Roseibium sp. Sym1: one gene and its partners. The protein of the gene in region 4 interacts with the protein of the main gene of each other region in a pairwise test. Links are inferred from orthologs where the notes say so. Each region holds a gene or a part of one and is shown on either strand. Other genes may lie near its edges. The genes, in order: grpE, O6760_RS17965, O6760_RS19260 and groL.

Region 1 (4,753 bases), 750 kb from region 4 along the record:
CCTGAACTTGTGAAACCGGGCAGGACCCAGCAAGGAGGCTGAGAACGTGTCAGATCTTTCGATCGCGCTGCATTGGCAGCGCACCGAGGCCAATCTAAAGGCCGGCGAATACTCCAATGCACATCTGGTGCAGTACAATGCCGGTCATGAAGTCCAGGTGGACGCCGCCCCCGATTGGGGCGGCGATCCCGAGCACACCAATCCCGAACAGGCGCTCGCAGCAGCCCTGTCCAGTTGCCACATGATGACGTTTCTGGCCCTGTCGGCAAAGGCGGGCTGGCCGGTCGCGAGCTATCACGACCGCGCGGTTGCCCATCTCGGCAAGAACGAAAAGGGGCAGATGTCCGTGACGCGGATCGACCTGAATCCCGTTGTGCACTTCGACACCGGCTTTGCAGTCGACACCGAGAAGCTGGACCAGATGCAGGAGCGCGCGCATCGCTACTGCTTCATCGCCAACACGCTTGCCGACAGTGTCGAGATCAACGTTCTTTGACCGTTGGGCCCGGAAGGCTCAACAACGAATAAAATGATAAAAGCCGGTTCTCTCGAACCGGCTTTTTGCTTGCCAAAAGCAGCGAGCGTTTCCGGCTCAGCCCGCTTCCGCGGCCGGGGTCATCCACCCCTGAACGGCGCCGCCGACATCCTTCAGGATCGCAATCCGGCCGATGCCCGGCACGTCAAAGGGCGGGCGGATCACCTCGCCGCCATGGGCCTTGGCCAGATCAAGGCGCTCGTCGACATTGTCGACGGCGATATAGGATATCCAGTGCTCGGGAACGCCTTCGAATTGCGGGCCGGCCATGGGGAAGAGGCCTCCCACCGGCTTGTCGCCCAGATTGGCCACCACATAGGTGCCCTCTTCCATCGGCATTTCGGTAAAGGACCAGCCAAGCGTCTTGCCGTAGAAGTCACGCGCCTTCTGCGTGTCCCGGGTCATCAATTCGTTCCAGTAGAAAATCCCGTGTTCGGCCATTTCCATCTCCCTGCCGATTTTTTTTCGAGCAACAGTATCTTAGCGCCGCCCGCGGGACAGACCTGTGACAAATATCAAGGGTTCAGTCCGGTTCAGGATTTGCGGCCCCGATAGCCCGGCAGCGTCCAGCCGCGCTGGATCGCCCCGCCGCGCAGCACCAGCGCCACGCCACCGGCCGCGACCATGCACAGGATCTGCGGCAGCCCAAGCTGTACCAGCAGCACGTAGCTGCCCGCGCCGGCAAAGGCCGCGCTGACATAGATCTCGGATTTGACAATGGAGGTCGGTTCACCGGCGATCGTATCCCTAAGGACTCCGCCGAAAGTCGCCGTCGATACGCCCATCAGGACCGCAACCAGGATGGTGTCGCCGACCGTCAAGGCCTTGGCCGCGCCCATGACCGAATAGGCGGCAATGCCGATTGCATCAGCCCAGCGGAGCGGTTTGCTCAAGGTCTCGATCCAGTCGGCAAAGAACCAGACCAGGACGCTGACGACCAGACAGACCTGAAGGTAGGCCTCGTTGGCGACCCAGAACACCGGCACGCCGAGCAGCAGATCCCGGAGCGTTCCGCCGCCAATGCCTGTCAGGGTGGCAAAAAACAGAAAGGCGATGATATCCAGCTGCTTGCGCGAGGCCACGATGCCGCCGGTTACTGCAAAGATGGCCACGCCAAGATAGTCCAGCATCTGCAGCAGCATGGTGCCCCCGTTTTTTTCCGCCCTTTAGCCGGAATAACCTGCCTCACCGATTGTCATCCCGGTTTGACGCGTCAGCGTCAAGACCGGGACGACAAATCGAGATGGCTTTGGCGTCCAACGGTTGTCGGGTCAGTACAAATAAAAAGGCCACCCCCGCATCTGACGAGAGTGGCTTTTTCAAAATATGTGGCTGGTCAGCCGTCAGGCGCTTTTGTCGACCGTCTGGCCGGCGTCGCCTGCCGGAGCCGCCTGGGCGACGTCCTTCGGGCCGCCCTTGGAAACGCCGACCATGGCCGGACGCAGCACGCGCTCGCCGATCACGTAACCGGCCTGCACCACCTGGACCACCGTGTTGTTCGGCACCTCGGTGTTGGGAACCTCGAACATGGCCTGGTGGAAATTCGGGTCGAACTTATGGCCCTCAGGGTCCAGTTTCTTGACGCCGTTCTTTTCCAGCTGGTTGAGGAGATCGCGCTCGATCATCTCAACGCCCTCGATCAGGGAGGCAACACCGGCGTCGGCGTTCTTGCGGTCGTCTTCCGGCAGGGCTTCCAGTGCCCGGCGCAGGTTGTCCGACACCGTCAGCATGTCGCGCGCAAAGCTGGACACCGCGTACTGGCGGGCGTCCTTGATTTCCTTCTCGGTGCGGCGGCGTAGGTTTTCCATCTCCGCCATGGTGCGCAGGGCGCGATCCTTCAGATCGGCATTCTCGGCCTGCAGCGCCTCAACCGGATCGACGGCAGCTTCGCCAGCATCGCCCTGGCCGTCAGCCGCTTCGGTTTCCGGCGTCACATCCGCCGGCTGTTCTTCCGGGGTTTTGTTGTCGTCACTCATGAATGTTCCGTTTGGCTCAATCTCTTTGCGGCTGCTTTATACCAATTGCAGGCCTTTTCAAAGCGGATCGGCGGACAGGCTTTCGCTTATCCGCCGGACGCGCTCATATGGTCTGCCACCGGTCGGCCGCAGGCAGACATGCGATCAGAGGGCGCTCTTGATCCAGTCGGACAGCTTGCCTTTCGGTGCGGCACCGATCTGGGTGGCCATCGGCTCGCCGTCCTTGAACAGGATCAGCATCGGGATCGACCGGACGCCGTATTTCATGGCCATGTCCTGATTCTCGTCGATGTTGAGCTTGGTGATTTTCACCTGGCTGCCCATCTCCTCGGAGATTTCTTCAAGCGCCGGCGCAATCATCTTACAGGGACCGCACCATTCGGCCCAGAAGTCGACGACGACCGGGCTGTCGGATTTCAGGACTTCCGCTTCAAAGGAAGCGTCGGTGACTTGCGTGGTTGCCATAACAGGATCTCGTAGTTTTTGTGTGCGCGCCTACCCGATGCAAGCGCGTCAGTTGGCACGAACGTAGGAAGCGAGAGGCGCCCCGTCAAGCGGCTGTGCCGTCAGGCCGCAACCCTGCGAAGGTCTCGTCGAGCAGTTCCGCCGGGATTTCCATCAGCGAAGGTCCCGCGGTCCACAGAAGGGCCGCGCAAATCTCCCTGCCCGGGTAAATCCGCTTCAGCATTTCCCTGTAGACACAAAGCTGCGCGCGGTATTCCAGCGGCACGCCCTCGACCTCGGCCGGCGGTTGAAGATTGGTCTTGTAGTCCACGATCACAACCCGGTCATCCTCCACAAGAAGACGGTCGACCTGACCGGAAATCTCCACCTCGGTGCCGTCATTTGCCCGAATCGTCCCGACCAGCGGCACTTCGGCACGGGCCCTTGCGGAAAACAGGGCGGCGAAGTCGGGCCTTTCCAGAATCGCGGTTACCTCGTCCAGAAGCCGCGAACGGCGGTCTTGAAATTCAGGCTTCAGCGCCTGGACAAGAAAGGCTTCGGAAGCAGTCCTCCTGTCCGCTGCAGGCCGGTCCGGCAGGAGCTCAAGCAGGCGGTGGACCAGCCGTCCGCGTTCGAGCGGCCAGGAAGCCGCGTCCCTGCCGGCCTGCAGGCGCGACACGGCCGGAACAGGTTCGATCCCGTCTTTTTCCTCCATGGCCTCGAAGGCCCTTGATGGCTGCAATCGCTTTTTCTTCGGCAGCGAACGCACGGGTTCCGTCAGCCATGCCGGCAGCGGCCCGGCGCTGTCCGGCACGACCGGCGCCGCATGACCACCTTCCGCCGCCCCGCTGTCAGCATGTTCGGGATCCTTGTGCCAGCGCCAGGCGGTGACCTCGCCATCCGGTCCGGTGAGTTCGCGCGCTTCCGGTTTCAGCGCGCGGGAAACCATCGAGTACCAGCAGTCTTCATGGGCGCCGCGCTTCGGCTCCCAGCCGCAGACCACAAGGCGATCCTCGGCGCGCGTCAGCGCCACGTAGAGCAGCCGCCTGTACTCCTCCTGCTGGGTGGTGCGCAGCCCGTCGACCGCGTCGTCATGCCAGGGCAAGCGGTCGGTCTTGGGCGGCAGCCAGACCAGCGCGGGCGGCAGCAGATCGTTGTCAAGGCGCTGGCGCGGCAGAAACGCCGGATCGTGGATGGCACTCACCGGCGGCGCGCCCGGGTCGACCAGGATCACGATCCGCGCTTCCAGCCCCTTCGAGCCGTGCACAGTCATGATCCGGACCATGCCCTTGGTGTTGGTCAGTTCGCGCTTGATCTCGGTGGGCGCCGCCGCCATCCAGGCGAGGAACCCTTCCAGGCCCGGCGTGCCCGCCTGCTCATAGGCGATCGTCAGCGCAAGAAATTCGTCGAGCACGTCGTCGACCTCGACCCCGAGCCTTGCCCGGAAGGCCCGGCGGCCGCCATCTGCACCAAGCAGCCTGGCATAGAATTCATAAGGCGGCACGAAGTCGGCGCGGGAACGCCAGTCTTCCAGTGTCGATCTGACACCGCGCCACAGGCCGGATGTCTCGGAGCGCCTGACCAGCATCTGCCAGAGCGTGCCCGGCCGGATCTTGTCCGGTGTCTCGCGCGCAATGTCGAAGAGGTCGTCATCGTTCAGGCCGAAGAGCGGGCTCTTCAGGACGCAGGCGAGCGACAGGTCGTCTTCGGGCAGCAGCAGGAACCGGCCGAGCGCCGCCAGGTCCTTGACGGCAACATGGTCGGTCAGCACCAGCCGGTCGCTGCCGGCGGCCGGAAT
Region 2 (4,830 bases), 3.7 Mb from region 4 along the record:
GCGGGAATGCTGGCCAGGCGGACATGCAGGCCGGAGGCGACATCCATGCCCGCATTGAGAGCCTCGACGACCGAGTCGACCCAGTGCTCGGGAAGGCGTCCGCCGGCATTGACCGCACCGATGATAAAGGTCTTCGCGCCGGCGGCGGCACCTTCGGCGATCGACAGGTCTTCCAGTCCGGTATCGGCGGCGCAGCCGTCCAGGCGGACCTGGCCCAGGCACCAGTCCTTGCGCCAGTCGACAATGCCGATGGCGGTCTTGGCCGCCAGGGCATCGGGAACATCACCGAGAAACAACAGGTAGGGGTGGGCAATTTCCATGGTAAATCTTTCAGGTAGCTTCCGGTTTCGAACCAGAATCATGCTTAATCACGGTTGGTATTGACCTTCTCCATCAGGTATACGGGGGATGAGGAACCAGCGGCAAGAGGGCAGCCAGCCGGAATGGCATTCTTGGAGAAAAACACGGCACCGTCGATTGGTCTGGAAGCAGACGGTCCTGACAGGCAGTTCCTGTCCCTTGCCGGTGACTGGACAGTGAGCACCATCGGCGAGGCCGAAAAGGACCTGTCCGGCCTGGAGGTTGCCCCGGAACGCCTGACCTGCATCGATATCTCGAAAATTGAGCATCTGGACACCAGCGGCGCCTGGCTTATTCACCGGACGCGGGGACGCCTGGAATTCGAAGGCCGCAAGGTCGGTCTGGCCGGTGTCACGCCGGTGCGCCAGTCCCTTTTCGACGAGATCGAGAACCATCACCCGCCCAGCTGGAAGCCGGAGCATTCCGGTTTTTCCATTGCGGGCTTTCTGGAAGCGACCGGCCGGCAAGTGGTGGATGCCGGCAAGGACGCCACCGCGATGCTGCACATCCTGGGCTCTCTGGGACTTGTCCTGTCGACGGTGCTGTTGCAGCCAAAGCGCCTGCGCAGCATTTCCATCGCGGTGCAGTTCGATCGCAGCTGCATCGGCGCGGTGCCGATCGTCGCCCTGATGAGCTTCCTGATCGGCGCGATCATCTCCCAGCAGGGCGGCTTCTATCTCAGGCAGTTCGGCGCTGACATCTTCGTGGTCGATCTCGCAGGCATCCTTGTCCTGCGCGAAATCGGCGTCATCCTGACGGCCATCATGGTCGCGGGCCGGTCGGGGTCGGCATTCACGGCGGAACTGGGGTCCATGCGCATGCAGGAGGAAGTCGACGCCTTGCACGTGATCGGCCTGAGCGTGACGGAAGTGCTGGTGCTGCCGCGGATCCTGGCGCTGATGATCGCGCTGCCGATCCTGACCTTCATTTCCGACATTGCGGCGCTGTTCGGATCCGGCCTGGTTACCTGGGCCTACCTGGATATTCCCCCGGCGGCCTTTCTCACCCAGTTGCAGGCCGCGATCACGATCGAGACATTGGTGGTCGGGCTGGTAAAAGCGCCGTTCATGGCGCTCATCGTGGGCCTGATCGCCTGTGTCGAGGGCCTGAAAGTTGAGGGCTCCTCGGAGTCGCTCGGCCGGCACACGACCATGTCCGTGGTCAAGGCGATCTTCCTGGTGATTGTCGTTGACGGCTTTTTTGCCATGTTCTTCGCTGCGATTGGAGTTTGAGCCATCCGATGACAGAAAGCTCCGCGACACAACCCGACGCCGCGCCCCTGGCGACCGGTGATGATGCGGGACATGTGCTTTCCGTGCGAAATGTCACGGTCGGTTTCGGTTCGAAGATCATTCTGCAGGATCTGGACCTCGACGTGCGCCGCGGCGAGGTGCTGGGGTTCGTTGGCGGGTCCGGCACCGGCAAATCCGTGCTGATGCGCGCCATTCTCGGCCTGACGCCCAAGCGCGCCGGCTTCATCTCCGTCTTCGGGCACGACATGTCCACGGCGAACCAGAAGGAACGCAAGGCGATCGAGCGCCGCTGGGGGGTCCTCTTCCAGCAGGGCGCCTTGTTCTCGTCCCTGACGGTCAAGCAGAACATCCAGGTGCCGATGCGCGAGCACCTGAAGCTGTCACCGCAATTGATGGATGAACTGGCAAGCCTGAAACTGGAGCTGGTGGGTCTGCCCCAGGATGCCGCGGACAAGCTGCCCTCGGAGCTTTCCGGTGGCATGGTCAAGCGGGCCAGTTTGGCCCGCGCCCTTGCGCTCGATCCGGATTTGGTGTTTCTGGATGAGCCGACATCCGGTCTCGATCCGATCGGGGCGGCTGCATTTGATTCGCTGATTGCAAACCTGAGTTCGACTCTCGGATTGACCGTTTATATGGTCACACATGACCTCGACAGCCTGCATTCCATTTGCGATCGCATAGCTGTTCTTGGGAAAAAGCATGTTCTGGCGATTGGAACACTGGACGACATGATGAAAAACGACGATCCCTGGATCAAGTCATACTTCCGCGGAGAGCGGGCGTTGCGTCGAGCATAGGTTGGACTGAATGGAAACCCGGGCGAACTACATTCTGATCGGCGCTTTCATGGTGGCCATCCTGGTCGGCGCGTTCGGATTTGTATATTGGCTCGCGGTGACCGCGGAATCGCGCCAGAACGTGGAATTGAAGATCCTCTATCCCGGGCCCGTGACCGGCTTGCCGGTCGGTGGGCAGGTACTGTTCAACGGAATCAAGGTCGGTGACGTCAAGTCACTCGATTTCGCCCCCGATGACCCGACCAAGGTGGTCGCCACGGTGGGCATCAAGCCTTCCACCCCGCTGCGCGAGGACACCAAGGCAACCCTGAACTTTACCGGCTTGACGGGCGTTGCCTATGTGGACCTGACGGGCGGCACCTCCGATTCTCCGCTGCTGCTGGGGCATGACGACGGCAAGATACCGGTCATCGAGGCGGAGCGTTCCTTTTTCGACGATATTGTCGATGGCGCGCGGGATGTCCTGAAACGCGCCGATTCGACCATGAAGACGGTCGATGACCTCCTCAAGGACAACAGTCCGGCGATCACCAAGATCATCGACAACGCGGAAACCTTTTCCGATGCGCTGGCCGCCAATTCCGATGGTGTGAAGGACTTCATGGCCAGCATCGGCAAGGCATCGGACGCGTTCTCCAGTCTGTCCGGCCGGCTGGAGAAGCTTGTCGACCAGGGAGAACGGCTGATGGCTGCGGTGCCGTCCGACAAGGTGACCGCAATCGTCGACGATTTCAGCCAGTTCTCCGAAAGTCTCGGCAAGGCCAGCAAGGACATCGACCTGTTGATGGCCGATGCGCAGAGCGCCGCCAAGGAACTGGAAACCTTCACCAAGAACCTCAACGAAGGCCTCGACAACGTGCACAAGATTGTCGAAGCGGTGAAGCCGGAAGACATCGAGAAGGTCATGGCGGGGGCCGCCGCGCTTGGCGAGGTTCTTGAAAAGCGGACAGGCGACATCGACACGCTGATCAGCTCCACCAGCCAGACCATGGAGAGTGTCAACCAGATCGTCGAAGTGATTCAGCAGCGCGAAGGAACCGTCGTCGAGATCCTGGAAGGCAGCCGTGACGTGGTTGCCAAGGTCGACACGATCATGAGCCGGGGCGTGGAAATCGCCGCCGCCATCGATCCGCTGCAAGTGGAGCAGGTGGTTGCTTCCGTCAGCACCTTTACCGAGGGCATGAATGCCTCGTTGGTGCGCGTCGACGAAATCCTGGCGAGTGTCGACCCGGAGACCATCGGCAAGACCGTCGACAACGTTTCCAGTATCGTCGACAACTTCAACCAGCAACAGGGCCAGATCAACGAGATCATCGCCTCCACCAAGTCGACCGTGCAGAATTTCGAGGCGGTCTCGGCGACGGTTCGCGGGCAGGACGACCGGATCGCGGCATTGATCACCGATGTGCAGGCCGCCGCGGAGCGCTTCGCGACCACGCTTGAAACCGCCAACGAGCTGATGCAGGCGGTCGACCCGGAAAAGGTTGCCAACATCGTCGGCTCGGTCGAGACGGCGGCTTCGGGCCTCGCCAATCCGGAAGACGGCATCCCGGCGATCCTGGAGAGCGCCCGCAAGGCGGCGGACAATGTCCAGGAGATGACGGCCAACCTGCAGCAGCGCACCCCGGATGTCGACCAGATCATTACCGATGCCAAGCAGATGACCGCGACGCTGAATTCCACGTCCGTGCGTGTGGAAAGCCTGGTGGAGAAAGTCTCCACCATGGTGGACGGCGACGGCGAGGGCCTGATCAAGGAAGCGACGCTCGCCGCCCAGGCTATCCGCAAGATCGCGGTGGCCTTCGAAAGCCGGGCGGATTCCATTGCCGGGGGCCTTTCCAAGTTCGCCACCCAGGGGTCGGCCGATTTCACGTCGGCACTGGGACAGGTCAACCGCACGCTGATCTCGATCCAGCGCGCGGCAGAGAGTTTCGAACGCAGTCCCAACCGTGTCATCTTCGGGGGCGAGGACGTGCCGACCTACCGGGGTGGGCGCCGGCGATGACAAAAGACACGTAGAAGGCAAGGACGCATGACGAAGACAGGCACAGACATGACCCGCCGGGGCGTTCTCGGAGCGCTCGGGCTCGGCATGCTCGTCTCCGGTTGCGCGAGTTCCGCACCTTCGGCCTATTACAGCGTCCGCGCCGCCGATGCCGCCGGACTTGGCGGCAGGTCCAGCCGTGTCCAGGTCCTGGTTGCCGCTCCGCGGGCGTTGAAGGCACTCGACAGCAGCTATATCGCCGTCGTCGACAAGGGCCCCGTCTACAGCTACTTCCCGGACAGCGCCTGGGCCGACACGCTTCCCAACGTGGTTCAGCTGAAACTGGTCGAGACGCTGCAGAACACCGGCCGCCTGCGCGGCGTCGGCGTTCCGGGTGACGGCCTCCTGATCGATTACCAGCTGCAGACCGAAATCC
Region 3 (4,762 bases), 4.0 Mb from region 4 along the record:
CGCCTTGCCTTCGGCCTTCAGCCGCTCGACCAGCTCGTAGGTTTCCTCGATTTCCTTGTGCGACAGCGATGCTGTCGGCTCGTCCATGATGACGATGCTGGCATCGATGGACAGCGCCCGGGCGATGGCCACCAGGTGCTTGTTGGCGATGCCGAGATCCTTGAGGGTTACGGCAGGATCGATCTTCGCGCCGATCCGGTCCAACAGCGCCCGCGCCCTGTCCACCATGGCCTTGCGATCGATCAGTCCGAATTTCGTCTTCGGTGCGTGGCCGATAAAGATGTTTTCGGCCACCGAAAGATCGTCGAACAGGACCGTTTCCTGGTGAATGGCCGTGACCCCTGCCCGGCCCGCATCCTGCGCGGTCGGGAAGGTGACGGGCGCACCGCCGATCCGGATCTCGCCCTCGTCCGGCTGGTAGATACCGGTCAGAACCTTGACGATGGTCGATTTACCGGCACCGTTTTCCCCCACCAGCGCGGTGACCTCGCCGGGATGGAGTTCCAGCGAGACTTCCGAGAGCGCCTTGACGCCCGGGAAGGACTTGGAGACTCCCTTCAGGGACAGAACGGGGCTGACGGCGTCGCCCGATTGCGGATGCACGTCCGCACTGCCCTGCGTGTTCGCAAGCATGACCATATCCCGGAGCCTGGTGTTAGAAGTCTTGAGGTGAGGACCCGGAGCCTAGGCACCGGGTCCCGGACAGTTTTCCGTCAGGTCGTGACGACCAGCTTAGAAGATGTCCTTGAAGTCGTCGATGTTCGAGCTGTCATAGACGAACGGATCCGCCATCGCGCCTTCGTTGCTGTCGTTGAGCGTCAGCGTGCCCATGCGGCCCATTTCGATTTCCGCGCCCGGCGCTGCCTCGGCCTTTCCGGTGGCCAGGTTGTAGGCCAGCATGGTGGCGGAGTAGCCGAGATCGATCGGGTTCCAGATCGCGAAGGACTTGGACGCGCCGGATTCGATATGACCGGCCATTTCGGACGGCAGGCCAAGACCGGTCACGTTGATCTGGCCGGCTTTCTCCGCATCGGAAACAGCCTGGGCAGCGGCAACGATGCCGACGGAGGTCGGCGCGATGATGGCCTTCAGGTCCGGATAGGTCTGCATCAGGCCCTGGGCTTCGCGGTAGGACTTGTCGGCAAGGTCGTCACCATAGACGGTCGCGACCACGTTGATGCCCGGGTAGTTGTCCTTGACCTTGTTCATTTCCTCGATCCAGATGTTCTGGTTCGTGGCGGTCGCGGAGGCGGAAAGAACGGCGACGTCACCGCCGTCGGGCAGGTGATCGGCGGCCAGCTTGATGATCATGTTGCCGATCAGCGGATTGGACGACGGGTTCAGATGCAGCTGACGGCCCTCCGGCGCGACACCCGAATCCCAGGAGATGACGGTGATGCCGCGGTCCATGGCCTTCTTCAGGGCCGGCACCAGGGCATCCTGGTCGTTGGCGGAGATCGCGATGGCGTCGACCTTCTGGGCGATCAGCGCATTGATGACCTCGATCTGGCCTTCGGCCGTGGTGTCGGTCGGGCCGGTATAGATGATCTCGACATCGCCGAGTTCCTTGGCGGCCTCTTCCGCGCCTTTCGCGGCAGCTTCAAAGAAGCCGATGCCAAGCGCCTTGACCACGAGGGCGATGCGCTTGTCCTCGGCCTGGGCCGGCCCGGCGATTGTGACGGCGGCAACGGCAGTTGCGGCCAGAAGTGATTTCCAGAGTTTCATTGCTTCCTCCCAAAGATCAACCTGCATTCCTTGGAATGCAGGAAGTTGATCGCTCTTAAGTGCTGGAGCATCTTGTCCGCGTTCGTCGAACGCGGGATGCACCAGTCTGCCGCCCCTCCTCAGGACCCGGCAGAATGTCGGCTACCCGTTCGAGGTCGCCTTGCTCTGTGCGGCGCTCACCGGCGCCACGATCAGATTGATGTCGGCCTGCTCCAGCATCTTGGCCGCGCTGTCCGTGATGCCGTCATCGGTGATGACGGTCGATATCCGGTCGAGCGCGCACAGGATCAGGCTGGACCGTGCACTGAATTTCGAACTGTCCACCAGGACCACCAGCTCGTCCGCCTGGCCGATCAGCTTCTGCTCCGCCTGGATCAGCAGCGGATCCGCTTCCATCAGGCCCAGCGGCCCCAGGCCCTGGGCGCCCATGAACATGCGCTTGGCGTAGAAGTTCCGGGTCACGTCATTGTCGAAGGGACTGAGGATGATGTTCTGTTCGCGGTAGATCACCCCGCCCGACAGCATGATGGTGTTCTTGGAATTCTTCAGGAGATGCTCGGCAATCGGAAACGAGTTGGTGAACACTTGGCAGCGCTTGGTCGCCAGCGGATGCACCATCTGGAACGTGGTCGTTCCGCCATTGACGATGATTGCGTCGCCGTCCTCGCACAGATCCACCGCCTTTTGAGCGATTGCGCGTTTCTGCGCGATGTTGATCGTTTCGTTGACGCTGAACGGCCGGCCGGCCAGGCCGACGAATTGCGGCGGATGTATCGACTCCGCCCCGCCCCTGACACGGCGCAGCTTCTTCTGAACATGCAGCTGGGCAATATCCCTGCGGATGGTTGCCTCGGAGGAATCCGTCAACGCCACCAGTTCCTGCACCGTCACGACCGGACGATCCTGGACTGCGGACAATATGATCCTGTGGCGTTCTTTCTCGTGCATCTGGTCCTCCCATTGATCGAACATTTCCACTGATACCGGTCACTGTCAATCATAAAATGTCAAAATTGATCATTTTGCAGTGCAATATGATTGTTTCTGATCGTTTTTGATTGACATACCGATCCAATCAGGCGAGTTTCTAGTCAACGAGACACAAGCTGTCAGGCTTTCATGGGAGGAAAAGATGTTGAATTCCGCTGCCGGGTCCCGGCTGGCCGATCTGTGGGATGACCAGAAGGCCTCCGGCATGAACGAGGCGGAGCTTCTGCTCTACCGTTCCAATCTCCTCGGATCCGACAAGCGCATCACCAACTATGGCGGCGGCAACACCTCGGCCAAGGCGATGGAAAAGGACCCGCTGACTGGCGAGATGGCGGAAGTGCTCTGGGTCAAGGGCTCGGGCGGCGATGTCGGCACCATCAAGATGGACGGCTTCGCGACGCTCTACATGGACAAGCTCCGTGCCCTGAAAGGCATCTATCGCGGCGTCGAGTTCGAAGACGAGATGGTCGGCTACCTGCCCCATTGCACCTTCAACCTCAATCCGCGCGCCGCCTCCATCGACACGCCCCTTCATGCCTATGTGCCGAAGAAACATGTCGACCACATGCATCCGGACGCGATCATCGCGATTGCGGCTGCCAGCGACAGCAAGGCGATCACCCAGGAGATCTTCGGCAGCGACATCGGCTGGCTGCCCTGGAAGCGCCCCGGCTACGAACTCGGCCTGTGGCTGGAAAAATTCTGCCTCGAGAACCCGGATTCGCGCGGCGTCGTTCTGGAAAGCCACGGCCTCTTCACCTGGGCCGACGATGCGAAGACCTGCTACGAAACCACGCTGGAAATCATCAACAAGGCCATTGCCTGGTTCGAGCAGAAGACCGCCGGCAAGGAGGCCTTCGGCGGCTCGAAACACCGGGCACTTGCCCCGGCGGAGCGCCGAGCCGTTGCCGCGAAACTCATGCCGGCCATCCGCGGCATGGTGTCCGGCAAGCAGCACATGGTCGGTCATTTCGACGACAGCGACGCGGTGCTGGAATTCGTCTGCTCGAAGGACATGGAGGCGCTCGCCGCCCTCGGCACAAGCTGTCCGGACCACTTCCTCAGGACCAAGATCCGCCCGCTGGTGGTCGACTTCGACCCGAACACACCGGATGTCGACGAGACCCTGTCCGGCCTCGGCGCCGCCGTCGAGGCTTACCGGGACGATTACGCCGCCTATTACGGCCGCTGCAAGCATGACGACAGCCCGGCTCTGCGCGATCCCAACGCGGTTGTCTATCTGGTCCCCGGCGTCGGCATGATCACCTTCGCCAAGGACAAGGCGACCGCGCGCATCTCGGGCGAATTCTATACCAACGCCATCAACGTCATGCGCGGCGCCTCCAGCGTCTCCACCTATTGCGGCCTGCCTGAGCAGGAAGCCTTCGACATCGAATACTGGCTGCTGGAAGAAGCGAAACTCCAGCGCATGCCCAAGCCGAAGAGCCTTGCCGGCAAGATCGCCCTCGTGACCGGCGGCGCCGGCGGCATCGGCTCGGCCACGGCGGAACGGTTCCTGCGCGAAGGCGCCTGCGTGGTCCTTGCGGACATCGATGCCGATGCCCTTGGCGCGGCCGCCGACAATCTTTCCGGACGCTATTCGAAGGACGTTGTCCGCGCCGTCACCATGGATGTCACCAGCGAGGAAGCTGTCGCCGACAGCTTCGCCCGCGCGGCGCTGGAATTCGGCGGCGTCGACATCCTGGTGTCGAACGCCGGCATTGCCTCGTCCGCGCCCATCGAGGAGACGACGCTAGACCTGTGGAACCGCAACATGTCGATCCTGTCGACAGGTTACTTCCTGGTCTCGCGTTCCGCCTTCCAGGTCATGAAGACCCAGGGTGTCGGCGGTTCGATCATCTTCATCGGTTCCAAGAACGGCCTTGCCGCCTCGCCCGGTGCCAGCGCCTATTGCACCGCCAAGGCCTCCGAGCTGCATCTCGCCCGTTGCCTCGCGCTGGAAGGCGCTCCGGACGGCATCCGCGTCAACGTGGTCAATCCGGACGCGGTCCTGCGCGGGTCCAAGATCTGGTCGGGCGACTGGCTC
Region 4 (4,816 bases):
TCACCCGGCAGCATGCGCAGGAGCGCGAACCCGGCGATGGAGACCAGGAGCAGAAGGATCAATGACTGGATGAGCCGGTGGCCCAGCCGGTGCAGCATCGGTTGGTTGTCCCTCAGTTTTTAAAACCTGAGAGTAACAATCATATTAAAACGGGGGCTGTCGAGAGGTGGGAGTAAAATATGAGAAAAAAATTCAGGAATTATTCGGTTTTAAAATCAGGGGTGGTTCTTGAGCGGATGGAATCAATTCAGGGTTTGGATTCCGCGAGTCAATCTTCCGGCTTCATCCAGACATTTTTGCGGAGGTTTTTTTGAAACTGTCGGATTCCGGTGATGTCAAACGTCGTAACAGCATGACATAGACCGCGACGAAGCGCGCGGAGCAGAGTGAAAAGGGGCTATCGAATGATCAGGATCGGGATTTCAACCTTGGCTTATTGTGCAATCGTGTTTCCGTTGGCACTGATCTGGCACGTCGGGCTGTTCAAGGAACGATACCAGGCTTTCGGGTATTTTGACGGGGAGCCGAATGTGAGCCTGGGGCTGGTGACAATCGTCATCCAGGGCGTGGTGCTTGCGCTTCTGTACCCGGTGATCAATATCGGGAGCAGTGGGTTGGCGAAGGCCGCACAGTTTTGCGCTCTCACGGGCGTTTTTTTATGGACGACGCACGTCCTTGCCTTTGTGGCGAAGCAGCAGGTTCCGGATCCGTTGCCCTTCGTTCTCATGGAAACCGGTTATCTTGCCTTGCAATTCGGGCTTTTCGCCGGAGCGCTTGCCCTGATCTATCGAAACACCTGAGGTGCGTTCGAAAGCATCCGTGCCGCTTCCCGTGCCGGTCGGCGCCGCTGGAGCGATTTCCCGACGGGCCGGGGTCACTCATTCAAGTTGCCCGGGCGCCGGCTGTGCGGTGTTTGCTATCGCATCTTTCCGCTGCCTTGATGAACCCTTTGGGCCGCGAGAAGTTCACTGGTGCACACGGCTTTGATCGCGGGGAAATGTCTCGGAAAATGGCGTAAGCTAATCTTAAGTTGCAGTCCTTATAAGTCTTGACGCTTGATTGTGGTGAGGGCGTCATGAGGCAACAGAATTCCTTCGGCAAGCGCGGGCAGTCCGGGGGACGGCCCGACATGCAGCCGGCAGGCCGGGAAAAGCCGTTTCACCAGGAGGTGGACGATGTCGAGGATCCGGTGGTGACGAGGTTCGTTGCCAACCAACCCTGGCCGGCCTTCGCCGCTGCCGCCATCACCCTGATGCTCACAGGCGGGTTTCTCTTCACCGGTGTCGGCAAGGGCATGCCTTCCCTCGCATTCATACCCGTCATGCTGATCGTCGGCTATGTCCTGTATCTGCAGTTCCGGGGGCTGCAGGCAAACATGGGGGACAGGGAAGAGCGCATCAAGCGCGCGATCGGCGCCAGGTATCCCCTGGTTCCTATCCTGGGCATGATTGCAGGTCTCGTCTATTTCATGGTGACAGAACAACAGAGCCTGAGCGACATCGTCGCCTATGACTGGGCGGATATCTTCGGCCTGCGCACGGATATCGAAGCGCAAGAGCCGCTCTCCGCCACGCTCTTCGACACCATGGCGAGCTTCGGCGGCGCGGGGCTGTTCCTGGCCTTCCTCTGGTATCGCGCCTCAAGGCACTTCAGCGACAAGACCTAGTTGTGGAATCCAAGGCGGGCATTTTCAAAAGCGCCCGGCTTCTTGGAAACCAACGCCGCCCCCCCCCCCCCCCCCGTGCCACAAGGCGGCACAAAAAGGAGTGATGGGCGGCGCAGGATGCAAAAAGGGCGGCCCGAGGACCGCCCTTTCCGTCAAGCTTTTTGAGCGTGGGCTTCTTAGAAGCCCATGCCGCCCATACCGCCCATGTCGCCACCCGGCATGGCCGGACCGGAGTCCTTCTTCGGCAGTTCGGCAACCATGGCTTCGGTGGTGATCAGCAGGCCGGCGACAGAAGCCGCGTCCTGCAGAGCCGTGCGCACAACCTTGGTCGGGTCGATGATGCCGGCTTCGATCATGTTGACGAATTCTTCGCTCTGAGCGTTGAAGCCGAAGGTGTCGTCGTTGCTTTCCTGGATCTTGCCGACCACGATGGAGCCTTCGACACCGGCGTTTTCTGCGATCTGACGGATCGGAGCTTCCAGAGCGCGCAGGACGATCTTGATGCCGGCTGCGATGTCGGCGTTATCGGAAGCAAGCGCTTCGACAGCCTTCTTCGCACGCAGCAGAGCCGTGCCGCCACCCGGGACGATGCCTTCTTCGACGGCAGCGCGGGTTGCGTTCAGGGCGTCGTCGACGCGGTCTTTCTTCTCTTTCACTTCGATTTCGGTCGCACCGCCAACGCGGATCACGGCAACGCCGCCTGCGAGTTTTGCAAGACGCTCCTGGAGCTTCTCACGGTCGTAATCGGAAGTGGTTTCCTCGATCTGGGCCTTGATCTGGCCGACGCGACCGTCGATGTCTTCCTTGGAACCGGCACCGTCAACGATGGTGGTGGTTTCCTTGGTGATGGACACCTTCTCGGCGGTGCCGAGCATGTCGAGCGTCACGTTTTCCAGCTTGATGCCGAGATCTTCGGAGATCACGGTGCCGCCGGTCAGGATCGCGATGTCTTCCAGCATGGCCTTGCGGCGGTCGCCGAAGCCCGGAGCCTTGACGGCAGCAATCTTCAGGCCGCCACGCAGCTTGTTGACCACGAGGGTGGCCAGGGCTTCGCCTTCAACGTCTTCTGCAATGATCAGCAGCGGACGGGAGGACTGAACGACGGATTCCAGGATCGGCAGCATGGCCTGCAGGTTGGAGAGTTTCTTCTCGTGCAGCAGGATGTACGGCTTTTCCAGGTCAGCCAGCATCTTGTCGGCGTTGGTGACGAAGTAAGGCGACAGGTAGCCGCGGTCGAACTGCATGCCTTCGACGACTTCCAGCTCGGTCTCGAGGGACTTGGCTTCCTCGACGGTGATCACGCCTTCGTTGCCGACTTTCTGCATGGCTTCGGCAATGTCCTTGCCGACCTGCTCGTCGCCATTGGCGGAGATCGTGCCGACCTGGGCAACCTCGGCAGAGGTGGTGATCGGCTTGGAAGCAGCTTCCAGGGCCTTCACGGCCGCAGCCGCAGCAAGATCAACGCCGCGCTTCAGGTCCATCGGGTTCATGCCGGCGGCAACAGCCTTGGCGCCTTCCTTGACGATGGACTGGGCCAGGACGGTTGCGGTGGTGGTGCCGTCGCCAGCGATGTCGTTGGTCTTGGAAGCCACTTCGCGCACCATCTGTGCGCCCATGTTTTCGAACTTGTCTTCGAGTTCGATTTCCTTGGCAACGGAAACACCGTCCTTGGTGATACGCGGTGCGCCGAATGCCTTGTCGAGGACAACGTTACGGCCTTTCGGGCCGAGGGTCACTTTGACGGCATTTGCCAGGGTGTCCACGCCACGCAGCATGCGCTCGCGGGCGTCGGAGGAGAATTTTACTTCTTTAGCAGACATGTGGTCGTCTCACTTGTTCTGGAACTTGGTTGAGATCAAAAGCGGTTCGCTGCGTTAAGCGATCACGCCCATGATGTCGGATTCCTTCATGATCAGGAGGTCTTCACCGTCGATCTTGACTTCGGTGCCGGACCACTTGCCGAACAGGACGCGATCGCCTGCCTTGACATCGAGAGCTACGATCTCGCCATTGTCTTTGCGGGCGCCGGTGCCGACAGCGATGATCTCGCCTTCCTGCGGCTTTTCCTTAGCGGTGTCCGGAATGATGATGCCGCCTGCGGTCTTCTCTTCAGAGTCTACGCGGCGAACAACGACACGGTCGTGCAGTGGACGAAATGCCATAAGACTGTTTCCTCTCATGAGCGCGCCCCACGCAATTGGCAGCGCGCGAGACATGATTTCTAGGTTGACTAGGCACGGAGAGGTATTGCCTCCCGTGGCATGTTAGCACTCCCTACAGGCGAGTGCTAACAGCGCCATGGATTTATGAAGCTGAGCCCGTCTTGTCAATGCTCTGTGACGAGAATTTAATCAGATTCCGCGCGCTGTGCCGGAGAGGAACGGCCTTTGACGGGCAGGCAAGCCGCGGTCCCGCCCTCAACCGTCGGGGGTCAATTGGTTCCCATCACCGAAAAAGGCAAGGTGACGGTCGACTGGCTGCCGCCGATTTCGTCCTGGAAACGGGTTTCCAACTGATAGTCGCCGGCCGGAAGACCGCTGAACTGGAAGGTCAGTGCGGCGGACAATTCCCGCTTTTTGGTCCTGCCTTCGCCGGCGAACGTCGCGAAATTGTCCTGCTCCGCCAGCACCTGACCGGACAGGTTGAGCAGACGGAAGCTCGCGGTCAGTTCATAGGCAAAGCTGCCGTCACCCTCGCGGAACCCGTAGCCGACAGGTTCGGCATAGACGGTCAGGGCTTCCTCGTCGGTGAAAACGGTGTTGGTCCGGGGTGTATATTGTCCGTAGCCCGTGGCGCCACCGTCGGTGAAGGTCACCTTGGTGAAGGCGAGGCCGGAGGCGTTCCAGGCCTGGTCGTAGGCGGCAAGGGCGTCCCGGAATGCGTCCGAAGGCTGGACTGTGTCCGATTGGGCAGCAGCGCCCGCCACACCCATGAGCAGTCCGCCTGCAATCACAACCGCAGAAACAATCTGCCCGCGAGCACGTCTTCCAGCCACCATTATCATTTTCCCCGCACGCCTTTAAATCTTTTCGTTTTCAGCGATTTTTTGCCGATATAGACCGACTTGCCCGATTACACAAGACAGGGCGTGCAACGCGGTAAACACCGGAGCGAACGAGAAACGGTAATTTGCACGTGAAAAGATACAAC

Evidence for each region.
Region 1: the proteins of groL (region 4) and grpE interact in binary tests that used the Escherichia coli proteins (3 or more experiments, as listed by UniProt). The link is inferred for Roseibium sp. Sym1 from one-to-one orthologs.
Region 2: the proteins of groL (region 4) and O6760_RS17965 interact in binary tests that used the Escherichia coli proteins (3 or more experiments, as listed by UniProt). The link is inferred for Roseibium sp. Sym1 from one-to-one orthologs.
Region 3: the proteins of groL (region 4) and O6760_RS19260 interact in binary tests that used the Escherichia coli proteins (3 or more experiments, as listed by UniProt). The link is inferred for Roseibium sp. Sym1 from one-to-one orthologs.

What each region holds. Positions count from the first base shown.
Region 1 is NZ_CP114786.1:972,002-976,754, forward strand. Bases 696-3,484 are described here. They hold grpE (nucleotide exchange factor GrpE), read right to left. Parts: upstream 2,512-3,484; coding sequence 1,879-2,511; downstream 696-1,878. Other genes in these bases: O6760_RS04415 (VOC family protein), read right to left, coding at 696-976; O6760_RS04420 (trimeric intracellular cation channel family protein), read right to left, coding at 1,069-1,677; trxA (thioredoxin), read right to left, coding at 2,656-2,976; addA (double-strand break repair helicase AddA), read right to left, coding at 3,062-3,484. Outside these bases: O6760_RS04405 (glycine cleavage T C-terminal barrel domain-containing protein), read left to right, coding at 1-5; O6760_RS04410 (OsmC family protein), read left to right, coding at 47-496; more of O6760_RS04415, read right to left, coding at 593-695; more of addA, read right to left, coding at 3,485-4,753. UniProt on the Escherichia coli protein: Participates actively in the response to hyperosmotic and heat shock by preventing the aggregation of stress-denatured proteins, in association with DnaK and GrpE. It is the nucleotide exchange factor for DnaK and may function as a thermosensor.
Region 2 is NZ_CP114786.1:3,951,010-3,955,839, forward strand. What follows is about bases 640-3,505. They hold O6760_RS17965 (ABC transporter ATP-binding protein), read left to right. Parts: upstream 640-1,600; coding sequence 1,601-2,410; downstream 2,411-3,505. Other genes in these bases: O6760_RS17960 (ABC transporter permease), read left to right, coding at 640-1,592; O6760_RS17970 (MlaD family protein), read left to right, coding at 2,421-3,505. Outside these bases: N-acetyltransferase DgcN, read right to left, coding at 1-320; more of O6760_RS17960, read left to right, coding at 444-639; more of O6760_RS17970, read left to right, coding at 3,506-4,415; O6760_RS17975 (ABC-type transport auxiliary lipoprotein family protein), read left to right, coding at 4,443-4,830. UniProt on the Escherichia coli protein: Part of the ABC transporter complex MlaFEDB, which is involved in a phospholipid transport pathway that maintains lipid asymmetry in the outer membrane by retrograde trafficking of phospholipids from the outer membrane to the inner membrane.
Region 3 is NZ_CP114786.1:4,238,083-4,242,844, reverse strand. Bases 771-3,568 are described here. They hold O6760_RS19260 (DeoR/GlpR family DNA-binding transcription regulator), read right to left. Parts: upstream 2,674-3,568; coding sequence 1,867-2,673; downstream 771-1,866. Other genes in these bases: O6760_RS19255 (bifunctional rhamnulose-1-phosphate aldolase/short-chain dehydrogenase), read left to right, coding at 2,858-3,568; rhaS (rhamnose ABC transporter substrate-binding protein), read right to left, coding at 771-1,725. Outside these bases: O6760_RS19270 (sugar ABC transporter ATP-binding protein), read right to left, coding at 1-639; more of rhaS, read right to left, coding at 733-770; more of O6760_RS19255, read left to right, coding at 3,569-4,762. UniProt on the Escherichia coli protein: Represses ulaG and the ulaABCDEF operon. Two ulaR binding sites have been identified in each promoter.
Region 4 is NZ_CP114786.1:218,780-223,595, reverse strand. The notes cover bases 1,165-4,016. They hold groL (chaperonin GroEL), read right to left. Parts: upstream 3,487-4,016; coding sequence 1,843-3,486; downstream 1,165-1,842. Other genes in these bases: groES (co-chaperone GroES), read right to left, coding at 3,541-3,828; O6760_RS01010 (hypothetical protein), read left to right, coding at 1,165-1,666. Outside these bases: O6760_RS01020 (ABC transporter permease), read right to left, coding at 1-98; O6760_RS01015 (hypothetical protein), read left to right, coding at 405-800; more of O6760_RS01010, read left to right, coding at 1,076-1,164; O6760_RS00995 (hypothetical protein), read right to left, coding at 4,098-4,598.